DNA from 2 places in the Chryseobacterium scophthalmum genome. Region 2 is predicted to be linked to the other one. Evidence: riboswitches for the same ligand, from Rfam matches in the RefSeq annotation. Region 2 holds a riboswitch; the other holds the start of a gene.
The links. Region 2 has a riboswitch for thiamine pyrophosphate ahead of thiM (hydroxyethylthiazole kinase). Riboswitches for the same ligand answer to the same signal wherever they lie in the genome.

Region 1 (7,531 bases), on a different contig from region 2:
GCTTTCCTCCGGCAAAGATTTTATCCCCCGGATTTTTAGAAATACTTTCACTTTCTCCTGTGATAAAACTATTGTCGATATTTCCGTTTCCGCTAATCAAAATGGCGTCTACAGGAATGATTTCGTGGTTTCTTACTAAAATTCTGTCACCAATTTTAATTTCTGAAAGCAAAATGTTCTCCTGCTTTCCATTAAAATCAACTTTAGTTACTGCAATCGGGTAAAATGATTTATAATCTCTGTCATAAGAAAGCGAACTGTACGTTCTTTTCTGGAAGATTTTTCCTAAAAGCATGAAAAACAGAAGTCCGCACAAAGTATCAAAATATCCCGGACCGTAATCGGTAGCGATTTCATAGATACTTCTTCCGAACAGCACAAAAATTCCCAAAACAATAGGAACGTCGATATTGACGATTTTGTTTTTTAAACCATACCAAGCAGATTTGTAATAATCAGATGCAGAATAAAATACAACCGGAACGGAAAGCAAAAACATTAAGACTCGGAATAAACCTTTGTAATGCTCCATCCAGTAATCTTCGCCGCCGATATATTCCGGGAAGGCCAAAAACATTCCGTTACCGAAAGCAAATCCTGCAATCGCAAGTTTTACCAATAAAGATTTGTCTAAATTGTCTTCGTTTTTTTCGGCTGTTTCAAGATTGATTGCGGGTTTGTACCCAAGATTGGTTAAAAATTTAGCTAATTCGCTTAATTTTAATTCGTTATGATTGAAAGAAACCTGTAACGTCTTTCTTGTGAAGTTTACCTGAGAATAATGAATGTTTTTATGTAAAGTATGAAGGCTTTCTAATAGCCAAATGCAAGAAGAACAGTGGATTACCGGAATTCTGAACGTGACAAGACTTGTATTGCCTTCAGAAAAATCTGTAACTCTGTCAAAAATTTCTTTGGTGTCGAGGTAATCAAATTGAGAAGAATTTTCTTCAGGTCTGATGCCCGCTTTTTTATTTAGCTCGTAAAAATTACTGAGATTATTGGTATTTAAAATTTCATAAACAGATTTGCAGCCGGTACAACAGAAAATTTTTTCGTCAAAAGAAATTCTTTCTTTTTCTATCCCTTGTCCGCAATGAAAACAGTTCTCGCTCACCTTCATAAATTATTGACTTACAAAATTATAACATTTTTTTTTGTTTATAGAGTTTAAATGTTCTATTTTTGTGATAAATGTCATATTACAATGTCGCAGGAACAACAGATTGCTATTGAAGAAAGATTCGCGAGGGTTTTTAATGATAAATCCTTTAAAGAAAGACTTTCCAATACTGATTATGAAAGATATATCAACGCAAAAAAGAAACTCGTTTTTCAAAAACACGATATCGTCTTTGACGATGGCGAAACTCCGAAAGGGGTTTACGTAATAGAAAAAGGGGCTGCTAAATTGTCAAAATCGGGATCTTTTGGTAAAGATCAAATTCTTAGATTTATAAAAGAAGGTGATATTATAGGATATCGTGCATTGTTGTGTGGAGAAAATTTTCAGGCAAAGGCAGAAGCAATGACTGATGTTGAATGCACATTCTTACCTGCAGATATTTTTATGGACTTATTAGAAGTAGATCCACAGTTATCTTTTGTGATGCTTCAGAAAATATCTTACGAATTGGGGGAGTCTTCCAACACGATTACTTTCTTGGCTCAAAAAACAGTAAGAGAAAGATTGGCAGAGATTCTTATTCTTTTAGAACAAAAATTAGGGACAGATCCTGAAGGTTTTATCAAAATTTCTTTAACTAGAGAAGAAATCGCCAACATTATCGGAACAGCTACCGAAAGTGCTATCCGACTGATTTCCGAATTTAAAGGTGACAGTCTCATCGAAGTAGACGGTAGAAACATCAAAATTCTCAACCACGATAAATTAATGAAACTAGGACACGTAGTTTTGTAAAATCCAAATATATAAGTCGGCGAAAGCCGACTTTTTAACTTTAAACAATCATATACATTATGTCTGTTCATTCTGAAATTAAAAGAGTTACTACAGAAACCTTGCGAAAAATGAAATTCGACAAGGAGAAAATAACAATGCTTACCGCTTACGATTTTACAACGGCAAAAATGGTTGACGCCGGTGGTGTTGATACCATTCTTATCGGAGATTCTGCGGCGAATGTAATGGCGGGTTTTGAAACAACACTTCCTATTACATTAGATCAGATGATTTATCACACTCAAAGTGTGGTGAGAGGGGTAGAAAGAGCATTGGTAATTGCAGATCTTCCTTTCGGAACTTACCAAAGTAATCCTGATATCGCACTGGAATCTGCAGTTAGAATGATGAAAGAAGGAGGAGCTCATGCGATTAAAATTGAGGGTGGAAAAGAAATTTCAAAATCAATTAAAAAAATCATCAATGCCGGAATTCCTATTATGGGACATTTGGGATTAACGCCACAGTCTATTTACCAGTTTGGAACTTATAAAGTAAGAGCTAAAGAAGAGGCTGAAGCTGAAAAATTAATCAACGATGCAAAATTGCTTGAAGAATTAGGATGTTTTGGAGTTGTTCTTGAAAAAATTCCTGCGGATCTGGCTAAAAGAGTGACGGAAAGTATCTCAATTCCAACGATCGGAATTGGAGCCGGACCTCATTGTGACGGACAGGTTTTGGTATATCATGATATGGTGGGAATGAACAAAGGTTTCTCTCCAAAATTTTTAAGAAGATATCTAGATCTATATACAGAAATTACAGGAGCAGTTTCCCAATATGTGAAAGACGTGAAAAGTGCTGATTTCCCTAACCAAAATGAGAGCTATTAATGAAAAGTAATTTACAGGCAACACAAGGAATTTTATCAATTTTAGCAATCATTTGTTTAGCTGCAGGTTGGTTTAGAATTTTCCCGGATAATATTAACTATCTTCTTTCAGCAAGATTATTTTATATTTTAATTGGAATCAGTTTTATCGTTCAGGGAAGAATGTTGATGCATACTAAGTTTATGTACCCAATGTACGCTGCGGCAGGTTTGTGCATCATCGGAGCATTTTTACCGATGGATTCAAGTCTTAACATCATAAAAACGATTGGTCTTTTAGGTGGAGTGGTTATTTCTTTTGTGAGCAGATCACAGAATCGTTAAGGTAGTATGGAAGAGCAGATTGTTTTTGAGGATAATCACCTTTTAGTTATCAATAAAAAAGTAGGGCAACTCGTTCAGGGTGATAAAACCGGTGACGAACCTTTACTCGATTCCATTAAAGATTTCATCAAAAAAAGAGATAATAAACCCGGAAATGTTTTTCTGGGTTTGGTACATCGTATCGACCGGCCAACTTCTGGTTTAGTGATTTATGCTAAAACTTCAAAAGCGCTTTCACGATTGACTCAAATGGTTAAAAACCGTGAAATTCAGAAAACGTATTGGGCAGTTGTTGCTAAAGAAATGATTCCTCAAAGCCAAAGATTGGTTCATTATCTTCAGAAAAACGAAAAGAATAATAAAGCAATCGTTTTTACGAAAGTTACCGAGGGTGCAAAAGAAGCAATTCTTACCTACAATGTTATTAAAACTCTGGATAATTATCTTCTTTTAGAAATTGATCTGGAAACCGGAAGACATCATCAAATCAGAGCACAGTTATCAAAAACCGGAGTTCCTATTAAAGGTGATTTAAAATACGGTGCGCCTCGTTCAAATCCGGATGGAGGAATTAATCTTCACGCCAGAAAACTTCAGTTTATACATCCTGTTACAAAGGAGGAGATGACAATCGTTGCTCCCGTTCCGCAGAATGACGCGATCTGGAGAGCGTGTGAAGAATAATATTAAATTAGAAATAAGTTATAAAATGGAAATTAGAGATAATCTGGTTTCCATTTTTATTTTCTTCAAATCTAAAATTCAGTTTTATTTTTCTACTTTTTAGGAGCTTTTTCCCGCTTTCCACTATATCTTTTGGGTTACGGCTCCGCTTCGCTTCGCCGCAACCCAAAAGGATGCCGTTGCAATCGCGGCTAGAGGGGAAGTCATTTATTTAAGTATTTGAAAACCAAACACAAATATTATCATTTTATAAGAATTTCAACTAGAATCTTTCCAGTATAAAATAAAAAAACATCTGCGTAATCTGCAAAATCAGCGAGATATAAAAAACAATATTTTCAAACATTTAAAACTTCCAGCTTCTATCCTCCAACTTCCATCTCCTTCAAAAAATTTTGCCCATTTTAAAAAAATGTCTAACTTCGCTCCCAACTTTAGGGGTGTCTGTTGACAAAACAGGCTGAGACTTTACCCTTTGAACCTGATTTCTAGATCATACTAGCGTAGGAAAAAGTGAGATGACTTTGCTGTACATTCTATTGTACAATGATGGGCATTCCTAAAGTGTATTTAAAAATTTAGGAATGGAGCTCACAATCAATCACACACTAAGAAATTTTGATGTACTTCCCAAAACGCTGGAAGCACTTATCGCTATGGAATTACCTGAAAAGAAAAAAGGAATTGCTGTAGCGCTCAACAATCGTATTATTCCGCAGTCATTTTGGGCGGAAACCATTCTCAACAACCAAGATTCAATTTTAATCATTACTGCTACTCAAGGCGGTTAAAAAATATTTTTATGGCTCATAAAATTACACGTTCGCCGTTTCCGAACTCAAAAAAGATCTATGTTGAAGGGAAAATTCATCCAATCAATGTAGCGATGCGCGAAATACAGCTAAGTCCGACAAAACTCACCAACGGAACTTTAGAACATAATCCACCTGTTACTGTGTATGATACTTCAGGACCTTACACCGATGAAAATTCTGAAATTAATATCGAAAAAGGACTTCCAAGAATTCGTGAACAATGGATCTTAGACAGAAATGATGTAGAAATTCTTGATGGAATTACTTCAGAATACGGAAAAGCCCGTCTTTCAAATTCAAAATTGGATGAATTGCGTTTTTCTTACAATCACAAACCAAAAGTTGCAAAGGAAGGACAACAAGTTACCCAATTATACTACGCAAGACAGGGCATCATCACTCCCGAAATGGAATACATTGCGATCAGAGAAAATCAAAAAATTGAGCAGCTCGATTCTGTTTCAAAAGACATGGCTTTTCAACATCAGGGAAATAATTTTGGTGCAAGAACTCCGAAAAACAAAATTACTCCCGAGTTTGTAAGAGACGAAATTGCAGCAGGAAGAGCAATTATTCCCAATAATATCAATCATCCGGAAAGCGAACCAATGATTATTGGGCGAAATTTTTTGGTTAAAATTAATGCAAACATCGGAAACAGTGCCGTTTCATCGAGTATTGAAGAAGAAGTTGAGAAAGCGGTTTGGGCCTGCAGATGGGGAGCAGATACAATTATGGATCTGTCAACGGGAAAAAATATTCACGAAACCAGAGAATGGATCATCAGAAACAGCCCGGTACCTATTGGTACGGTCCCGATTTATCAGGCGTTGGAAAAAGTAAAAGGTGTTGCAGAAGATCTCACTTGGGAAATTTTTAAAGATACTTTGATCGAACAGGCAGAACAGGGAGTTTCGTACTTCACAATTCACGCTGGAGTTTTGTTGAGATATATTCATTTAACCGCAAAACGTGTCACAGGAATTGTTTCCAGAGGTGGTTCTATCATGGCAAAATGGTGTTTGTTTCATCATAAAGAAAACTTTTTATACACCCACTTCGAGGAGATCTGCGAGATCATGAAAAAATATGACGTTGCTTTTTCTTTAGGCGACGGCCTTCGTCCTGGCTCTATTGCTGATGCGAATGATGAAGCACAATTTGCGGAATTGGAAACTTTAGGCGAACTGACAAAAATTGCCTGGAAACACAATGTTCAGGTAATGATTGAAGGTCCTGGTCACGTTCCGATGCACATGATCAAAGAAAATATGGATAAGCAATTGGAAGTTTGTGATGAAGCACCGTTTTATACATTAGGTCCTTTAACGACGGATATTGCGCCAGGTTACGATCACATTACTTCCGGAATTGGTGCAGCAATGATTGGCTGGTTTGGTTGCGCGATGTTGTGTTATGTGACACCAAAAGAACATTTGGGACTTCCCAATAAAGAAGATGTAAAAGTTGGAGTAATAACTTACAAGTTGGCTGCTCATGCTGCAGATCTGGCGAAAGGTCATCCTGGTTCGCAATACAGAGACAACGCTTTGAGTAAAGCAAGATTTGAATTTCGTTGGGAAGATCAGTTTAATCTTTCATTGGATCCAGATACGGCAAGATCTTATCATGATGAAACGCTTCCTGCAGACGGAGCAAAAATTGCGCATTTCTGCTCAATGTGCGGACCAAAATTCTGTTCAATGAAAATCACACAGGAAATCCGTGAGTCTGCAGAAAAAGGAATGTTCGACAAATCTCAGGAATTCATCGAAAAAGGGAAAGAAATTTATATATGATCATTGTAATTTCTCCCGAAGAACTTGTTCAAAATGAAACTGAGATCATCAATCAACTATTTCAGGAAGGTTTGGATTTGCTTCATGTAAGAAAACCTTTTATTAATTCAGAAAAAATGACTGATTTTATTCAAAAAATTGATTCGGAATTTTACCCTCAATTGGTTTTTCACAGTCATTACGATGTGGCGGAAAACTTTAATATTTCAAGATTTCATTTTAGAGAAATTGACAGACAAAATGGTTTGTATCAATCTTTTACAGATAAAACAATTTCAACGTCTGTTCATGATATTGAAACTTTTAATCAATTGAATAAAGAGTGGGAATATGCATTTATCAGTCCGGTTTTTCCAAGTATTTCTAAAAAAGGATATGAGGAAAATTCAACGATTTTAAATGATATTAAAAAACGAGACAATTCTAATGTTAAACTAATTGCTTTGGGAGGAATTAACGAAAATAATATTCATCACGTTTTTGATAATAATATTGATGGAGTGGCTTTGTTAGGGGCAATATGGGAGAGTGATGAGCCTTTACATGTTTTCAGAAAATGCAGCCAGAATATAGTTTATTAAGATGTATTCAAATTTAAAAATGGAAAAACTACAATATATTTCTCAAGGTTTTACAAAATCCGAACAGGAATTAAATATAAAAAAGGCCTTAGACAACGGCATAAAATGGATTCAGATTCGTTGGAAAAATGCTCCCGAAAATGAGTTTATTAAGCTTTGTGAAAATTCAAAACTGCTGTGTTCAGAATACCAATCAGTTTGTATCATCAATGACCATGTTCAGATTGCAAAAGATATCGATGCAGACGGTGTTCATTTAGGTTTAAAAGATACTTCGATTGATATTGCAAGACAGATTTTAGGAGAAAATAAAATTATCGGTGGAACGGCAAATTCTATTTCTGATGTTTTGCAAAGAATGAATGAATCATGTGATTACATCGGTTTGGGACCACTTCGATTTACTTCAACTAAAGAGCAGTTAAGTCCGATTTTAGGCTTTGAAGGATATAAAAAAATAATCCAGGATTTAAAAGAAAAAGGATTAGAAATTCCAAAAATATTCGCAATTGGCGGAGTGGTTTTGAAAGACA
Region 2 (7,531 bases):
ATCACGTTCAACAGATTCTGTCTCATTTTTGAGTCTCTTTTATTTAAAAGGATGATAATTCCCCAGTTTTTAGCTCTATTGTAACAGATGATTGATGATTGTCCCATAGAGTCTCCAGATTTTAGATAAATTGTATCTCCGTCTTTTGTATTGATGTTGAATCCCAATCCCATTTCTCGTTTAGCATCTTTATAATAAACTTTTTCTGCAATTAATGCCGCATTTGATATTTGATTTCCGCTGTTTAAAAGAACTCTCATATATTTAACCATATCAGAAGTATTAGACTTTACCAATCCTGCCGGTGCAGTAACATTCCATAAGAAAAACTCTTGAGCTCCGCCATCAGGATTATAGCCTGTTGTGATGTTTTTTACCTTGAAATCTTTTGTTAAAGTTTGGTTCATTTTTGCAGGCTTCAATATTTTTTCGCGGATAAGCTCGTCATAACTTTTGCCATATACTTTCTCTAAAATCTGTCCAAGTAGTGTAAAGTTGATGGTAGAATATCGAAAACTTCCATAGTCAATAAGATCTGTGCAGTTATTGATCATCGTTGCTAATGATTGCTCTGTAACGCTGCTTACGGGTTGTTGCGAATTGACTTCTATTAATTTTTGAAAATCGATGTCAGGTAATCCCGATTGATGTGATGCCAAATCTGAAATTTTAATTTTATTCTGAAGGTTTTTCTGTAGAACATATTGTTTTGGCAGATAGCTATCGATGTAATCATCCAGTTTCAGTTTCTTTTCAACAACGGCTTGCGCAATCATATTTCCAGTTAATAATTTAGTAATAGAAGCAATCTCGAAAATCGAATTTTTATCAATATTCGTTGTACTTTCTTTACTCAGTTTGCCGTACGATGTGTAGAATTCTTTGTTGTTATTAATGAAGCCAACGCTAATACCAACGTCAGGATTTTTTTGATAATTATCTTTAATAATTGAATCGATTTTTTTAGAAAAATCCTGTCCGAAAGTAAAGTTGCAGATTAATAATGCTACAGCTAAGAATGTGAATGATGTTTTCATTGTATCGTTATTTAAGGTTTGATAAATATTTCGATACAAAGATGTGGAAGAGCAGAATCTTATACGACCGAATAAAAGTATTCGGCCTTATTTCGATAAAAAAATTGGTATGAGTAATAAATTAGAAAGTACGAGTAATTACAAACGGTTGTTTTACACTGCTTTACGATAAGCGGTAGGAGTGTTTCCGGTTTGTTTTTTAAAAGCTGTATTGAAAGAAGATTTTGAATTAAAACCAACTTCATACAAAATTTCGAGAATGGTAATCTTCGATTTTGATGAATCTTTCAGGATTTCCATGGCATTTTCAATTCGGTACGTATTAACGAAATCATAAAAATGCTGCCCCAATTGATGATTAATTAAAACTGATAATTCGCGAACAGGAACATTGATTTCTTTTGAAATATCCTGAATCTTTAAATCCGGATTAAGAAACGGCTTTTCATCAGTCATGTATTTTTTAAGCTTCAATAAATCTTCATTCAGTGTTTCCGGTTCTATTGTTTTTTCTTCCAAAGAAAAATCGGAAACGAGCTTCATTTTTGAATCAATATTTCTAAAAAGTCCCGGATAATTAAGTGCTTTGTACAGATACCAACAAGTGATAAAAGGTTGCAGCAAGAGAATTCCTATCTTGATCCAATCAGAAATGTAAAGATAATCAGAAAATTTGAAAATATTTTTGAAAATAACAATTAGGTAAAGAGCCGTTAAAACGCTGGTAAGTTGAAACAGCCATTGATAAGAATTAAGATTTCCACCTGAATTATTTTCCAGATAAAGTTTTTTTGCTCTTCTCAATAATAGAAAAATTGCCGTAAAATATACCAGAACCTGAAGATGAAACAGCCAATGAGTCAACTGCAACTCTATCATATTTTGGCGGTTGATGATGAAGTCGAGCTTTGAAGCAACATCTACACTATAAAAACGGGGCAATAACGCAAGATTGACAATAAGGAACGGAAGCAGGTGAAGAAGATATTTCGGCTTCCATCTAAAATCTGAATGACAAACCGACAAAACATAAAGATAAAAAGCAGGAATTTGCATGTAAGACAGTGTCGTTCTAAATATTCCCAGATTTGAAGGACCATTTGTAAAGTGACTGATCAATGGTTCGCTGGTATCAATAGCAGTTATGATAAGAAAAAATGCGAAAATACGGTTGCTTGTTTTGTGTTTAGTAGTGACCGTTAGCATAAAAAACGCCAAAAAAAATGAAATGAACAGCGAGATGCCCGTTACAATATTTAAGAAATTATCCATTCACCAGATCTCTTTTAGATTATAGTTTTTTGTGCTGTAAATATAAATGAATTGCTAATAGATACCATACTCATATTTCCAAAATTTTATGAATAATAAAACCTGAGTCCAAATGGTATGAATTATTTGTTTTTTTAATACTTAATAATTTAAACCGCAAAAGAAACAAAAGATGATAGATTGTTTTTATACAATCAAAAGTTTACAAAATAGATGTTAATCATGCTTAGTTTTGTAAGCTTTTGAATTTCTATTTTTCAATCATTTCTTTTGATGCTTTTGCGGTAAATAAAAATATTTTAAAATGAATAAGCTTCTTTTTTCAAAGTTAAATCCAGGTTTTACTGTCATAAGCTGCTTCCCAGAAATAATATTCCATTCGGGAGGAGGTTAAAAATGCTTCTGTCATTTTTTCTCTAATCGCAGGAGTTGTAGAAGCGGCTACCTCATCGCAGATATTAATCGCCTGTTGTACGGCTTCTGCAAATTCTTCACCGCCATACGTTTCAATCCATTTTTGGTAAGGATTATTTTCAGATTGTATGGTATTGTAAATGTGGTCTCCTACTTTTTTATAGATCCAAAAACAAGGCAATACTGCCGCCATCGCTATTTCTACGGAATCTAGTGCAGCGGTACTTTTAAGAAAGTGCACATAATGATGACAGACAGGCTGCATTGTACCTTTATCTATTAAGCCAAAATCTTTAAAATAAGATTCATGAAGTGCATTTTCGACGATAATTGCTGTTTCTGCATATTTCAGATATTGCAAGGTATTACTGATATCATACGCTCTTGCTGCAATCAACGCCAATGCTCTTCCAAAATGCTCGAGATATAAAGAATCCTGAGCCATGTAAAACTGAAATTTTTCTTTGGGAAGACTTCCATCTGCCAATTGAGAAACAAAAGGCATGGTAAGAATGGCTTGGTATCGTTCTTCAGTTTGTTTCCAGGTTAATTCAGACCAACTCATTTTTAATTATTTTATGAGGATTAAAAAAGTGATTAAGAGGACCATTTCCTTTTCCGACGACAACATCTTTTCCGTTTTTAATAGCTTCAAAAACATATTGTTGTGCCAATTCAACCGCATTAAATAAATTTTCTCCTCGTGCTATAAAAGCAGCAATTGCCGAAGAAAGCGTACAGCCGGAACCGTGGGTATTATTCGTAGCAAATTTTATAGTTTCAAAACTAGATTGTTTACCGTTTTCTTCAAACAATAATGAAGTAACAGTTGGTAATTCCTGATGTCCACCTTTAAGAAGAATATTTTTACAGCCTGATCTTAAGATCTTTTCACCCGCAATTTTCATATCTTCTAACGTTTTAACCTCCATTTTTGCCAATATAGAAGCTTCATCCATATTCGGGGTGATAATTTCTGCGATGGGAAATAATTGTTCAATAATGGTTTGAATGGTTTCTTCTTCAATCAAACGATGTCCGCTTGTGGCAACCATGACAGGATCAAATACAATGGGAATCTTTGGATATTTACTTAAAGTTTTCACAATAGCTTCAACCAATTGAGGCGTATGAACCATACCAATTTTAATGGCATCAGGAAAAATATCGTCTAGTACAGCTTCTATTTGATCTGCAACAGCCTCCACCGAAACAGGATATATTTTTCTTACGCCCATTGTATTTTGAACAGGAAGTGCAGTAAGTACCGATGTTGAATAACATCCCAAAGCTGAAAATGTTTTGATATCTGCCTGTATTCCTGCGCCACCACTGCCGTCAAAACCTGCAATTGTAAGAACGGTAGGATAAGTATATTTTTTCATTTTACTATTTCATTTTTAATTTTATACGCTGCTTTTTCAGGATTTTTGGCACTGCAAATGGCAGATACAACAGCTAATGTATCTGCTCCTGCTTTTATAATGGAGGCTACGTTTGAAGAATTGATATTTCCGATGGCAACGAGTGGTTTGTCTGTAAGCGATCTTATTTTTGATAAACCTTCCAGTCCCCATTCAGTCACTGTATCTTTTTTGGTGTCGGTGCTAAATATGGGACTGATTCCCAGGTAATCTGACAATTCTGTGTTTACATTTTCAAGTTGGCTTAAATATTCAATAGAATATCCGATCATTTTATCTTTAAAAAACAATTCATTTCTGAGACTTGACGGAGATTTATCATTATTCCCGACATGAATTCCTGCTGAACCAATTTTTTCAGCAACCTCAAAATGATCATTAATAATAAGCGGAATATTGTATTTATCAGTGATTTCTTTTAATGTAAATGCTTTTCGAAGAAAATCTTCTGTTGAGGTATTTTTTTCACGCAGCTGAATAATATCAACACCACCTAGAATCGATTTTTCTGCAACTTCAAGAAAGTCTTTTCCTAAACAATCTTTCTCTGAAATCACCAAATATAACTGATAGGGAAATGATGGTTTTAAAATCATTGTTTTAGCATTTTTAAATGATCATAAAACTCATCTTCTGTAATATTGTACAGTTTATCAATGATATTGAGTTGTAAACTTCCCGGACCTGCACTTTGTTTAGCTGCTATTTCTCCTGCGATACCCAATAAACTCATTGCAGCAATAATAGCTTCTGTTTTGTCATCAATAACTCCGATAAAAGAACCAATCAGTGCAGTTGCTGTACAACCCAATCCGGTAACTTTTGTCATCATCGGATGACCATTTTTTAAATGAATTTCTTGATTTTCACTAATGATGATATCGGTTTCTCCTGAAATACAAACTAATGATTTGTGGTTTTGAACTAATATTTTGGCAGCTTCTACAGCTTCATTACTTTTTGCTGTACTGTCGACTCCTTTTGTAATGGTTTTACTGGCTTTTGAAAGAGCGATAATTTCAGAGGCATTTCCTCTGATAACGGTCGGGTTTAAAGAAAGAATCTTACTTAAAACCGAATCACGATAAGAGGTTGCTCCGGATCCAACAGGATCTAAAATCCAGGGTTTGTTTAATTCATTCGCTTTTTTTACAGCCAGAAGAATTGATTCTTCCCAATATTCATCAACTGTACCGATATTGACAACCAGTGAGTGCGAAATATTTACCATTTCTTCCACTTCAGATTTTGCATGAGCCATTATAGGTGATGCGCCAATTGCTAAAACCGCATTGGCAGTGCTGTTCATTACCACATAATTGGTGATACTGTGAACAAGGGGAGAAGTGTTGCGTACTTGAAGGATATTGTTCCAAAGATTATTTTCCATTCTAATATTTTTATCAATAAAAGCTTTAGGATAAATCCGGAACAACAGTCATCATTTTAGAATATGACATATTGCTTTTCCCTACGTCGGTGTAAGCCGTATCAGGTTCAAAGGGACTCTCTCAATTCTTTTCAGAATACCCCTAAAGCGTACACAAAAGTATTGAAAAATACTTCTTTAACTGCAAAAGCGACAAAAGATTTTATGATGGTATTAAATTATTCAAAAGTTAGCAAAACAAGTATTAAATGAAAATTTTAGATTTTATAAACCTTGAATTTCTTTTTTTCAATAAAAACAAAACACCCTAAAACAAGATGCTTCAGAGTGTTTTTATTTATAATAATTGATAGAGTATTAAGCCGTTAGTTTTTCAATTTTAACAAGAACATCATCAATGTCAAATGGTTTAGAAATAAATTCATCGGCATCACAAGAATTGATTACATTTTCGGCTTTTGCATGAGCACTGATGATCATTACAGGAATTTTTGAGGTAGCTTCATCTTCTTTTATTTGATTGCATAAATCGGTTCCTGAACCATCGGGTAATCTTACATCTAAAATAAAAACATCCGGAATAACCGATTGATCTCTATTGTTGAAGGCTTCAACGGTTGCAAATGAACGTACGTCATAATTTTCGAATGACAGGAGCAATTGTAATGCATCTCTGATGCCTGTCTCATCTTCTACGATAAAAATTGTTTTCATACCTCTTGCTTGGCAAAAACAAAGCCAACATTGAGATTGTATGAAAATATTTCGAAACAGATTTCTATCAAATCTGAGTGTATAAGCTTGAAAATCTTTTCTTTTTTTGAAAAAATATAGCTTAAAAGTTGGCTTTAAATAAATTATTTGCCAGTATTTCTTTTTAAAGAGATTTGAGCAGGTAACAGCAGGATAGCAGAAATTTTCGATAAGTATACTTTTATAAAAATAAAAATATGAGAAATATCATGTCTTTCCAGATTTAACTTTTCTTACGTTTTAATTTACGAGAAAGTATAAAAGTAATAATTATTAATCACCAGTCACGAAATGAAGAAATCTATAATAACTCTTGGTATTTTACTAAGTACCACAAGTTTTATCTTCGCACAGGAAAAACAATCTACCAATAAGACCACGGATAGTACAAAATCTAAAACAAAGGAGATAGAGGAAGTAGTCGTTATTGCTTATGGTACACAAAAAAAAGGAGAAGTTACCGGTTCTGTCGGAAAAGTGAATGTCTCAAGTTTTAAAGATCGTCCTATTTCACGGGTTGATCAGGCATTAACAGGACAGATTGCAGGTGTTAAAACCCGTGCTACTTCAGGAAAACCGGGAGAGCCACTGGAAATCAGAGTTCGTGGTTCGGCTTCGATATCGGCAAGTAATTCTCCTCTTTATGTAGTAGATGGAATGGTAGCGGATGATATGGCCAACATTTCTCCGGATGATGTGCAATCGATTGAAGTACTTAAAGATGCCGCATCTACAGCAATGTACGGATCACGAGGTTCTAACGGAATTGTGATTGTAACAACCAAAAAAGGAGTTTCTGGAAAGCCGTCATTCTCATTTTCCCAGTATTATGGGGTTCAGACTATTGAAAAAAAGCTGGACATCATGAACAGTGCAGAATGGATTGATTATGCAACCGAATCTATTAATAAAAGATGGGTGGCTTTATCTCCTGGTAATTCAGCTTCAGACAGCTATGCGGTAAGAGCAAATTATTTTAATCTGGCAAATACTACCGATTATAATTTAGCAAATATTACTTATATGGTAGATCCGAGATGGGGAACCGATCAGGTTGCAAATATTGATTGGCAGGATGCTTTTTATCGTCCAGCCGCAATTCAGAATTATCAGTTATCGGTAAGAGGAGGAAGTCAGAATGTAAAATATGCGATTTCGGCTGCGTATTTTGATCAGGAAGGTATGGCGCTAAATACTGGTTTTAATAGATTCAATTTAAGTGCAGTTATTGATGTCAACAT

Region 1: another riboswitch for thiamine pyrophosphate. It lies ahead of thiS (sulfur carrier protein ThiS); the one in region 2 lies ahead of thiM (hydroxyethylthiazole kinase).

Annotation. Positions count from the first base shown of each region.
Region 1 is NZ_FSRQ01000002.1:109,485-117,015, reverse strand. It holds gene BUR17_RS10655 (heavy metal translocating P-type ATPase) at 1-1,117, opposite strand, end outside; gene BUR17_RS10650 (Crp/Fnr family transcriptional regulator) at 1,208-1,921, shown strand; gene panB (3-methyl-2-oxobutanoate hydroxymethyltransferase) at 1,981-2,796, shown strand; gene BUR17_RS10640 (hypothetical protein) at 2,796-3,119, shown strand; gene BUR17_RS10635 (RluA family pseudouridine synthase) at 3,126-3,803, shown strand; TPP riboswitch at 4,230-4,330, shown strand; gene thiS (sulfur carrier protein ThiS) at 4,388-4,594, shown strand; gene thiC (phosphomethylpyrimidine synthase ThiC) at 4,606-6,417, shown strand; gene BUR17_RS10620 (thiamine phosphate synthase) at 6,414-6,998, shown strand; gene thiE (thiamine phosphate synthase) at 7,018-7,531, shown strand, end outside.
Region 2 is NZ_FSRQ01000001.1:1,466,708-1,474,238, reverse strand. It holds gene BUR17_RS06635 (serine hydrolase domain-containing protein) at 1-1,037, opposite strand, end outside; gene BUR17_RS06630 (helix-turn-helix domain-containing protein) at 1,191-2,309, opposite strand; gene tenA (thiaminase II) at 2,638-3,288, opposite strand; gene thiD (bifunctional hydroxymethylpyrimidine kinase/phosphomethylpyrimidine kinase) at 3,275-4,108, opposite strand; gene thiE (thiamine phosphate synthase) at 4,105-4,743, opposite strand; gene thiM (hydroxyethylthiazole kinase) at 4,740-5,537, opposite strand; TPP riboswitch at 5,599-5,691, opposite strand; gene BUR17_RS06605 (response regulator) at 5,895-6,251, opposite strand; gene BUR17_RS06600 (SusC/RagA family TonB-linked outer membrane protein) at 6,582-7,531, shown strand, end outside.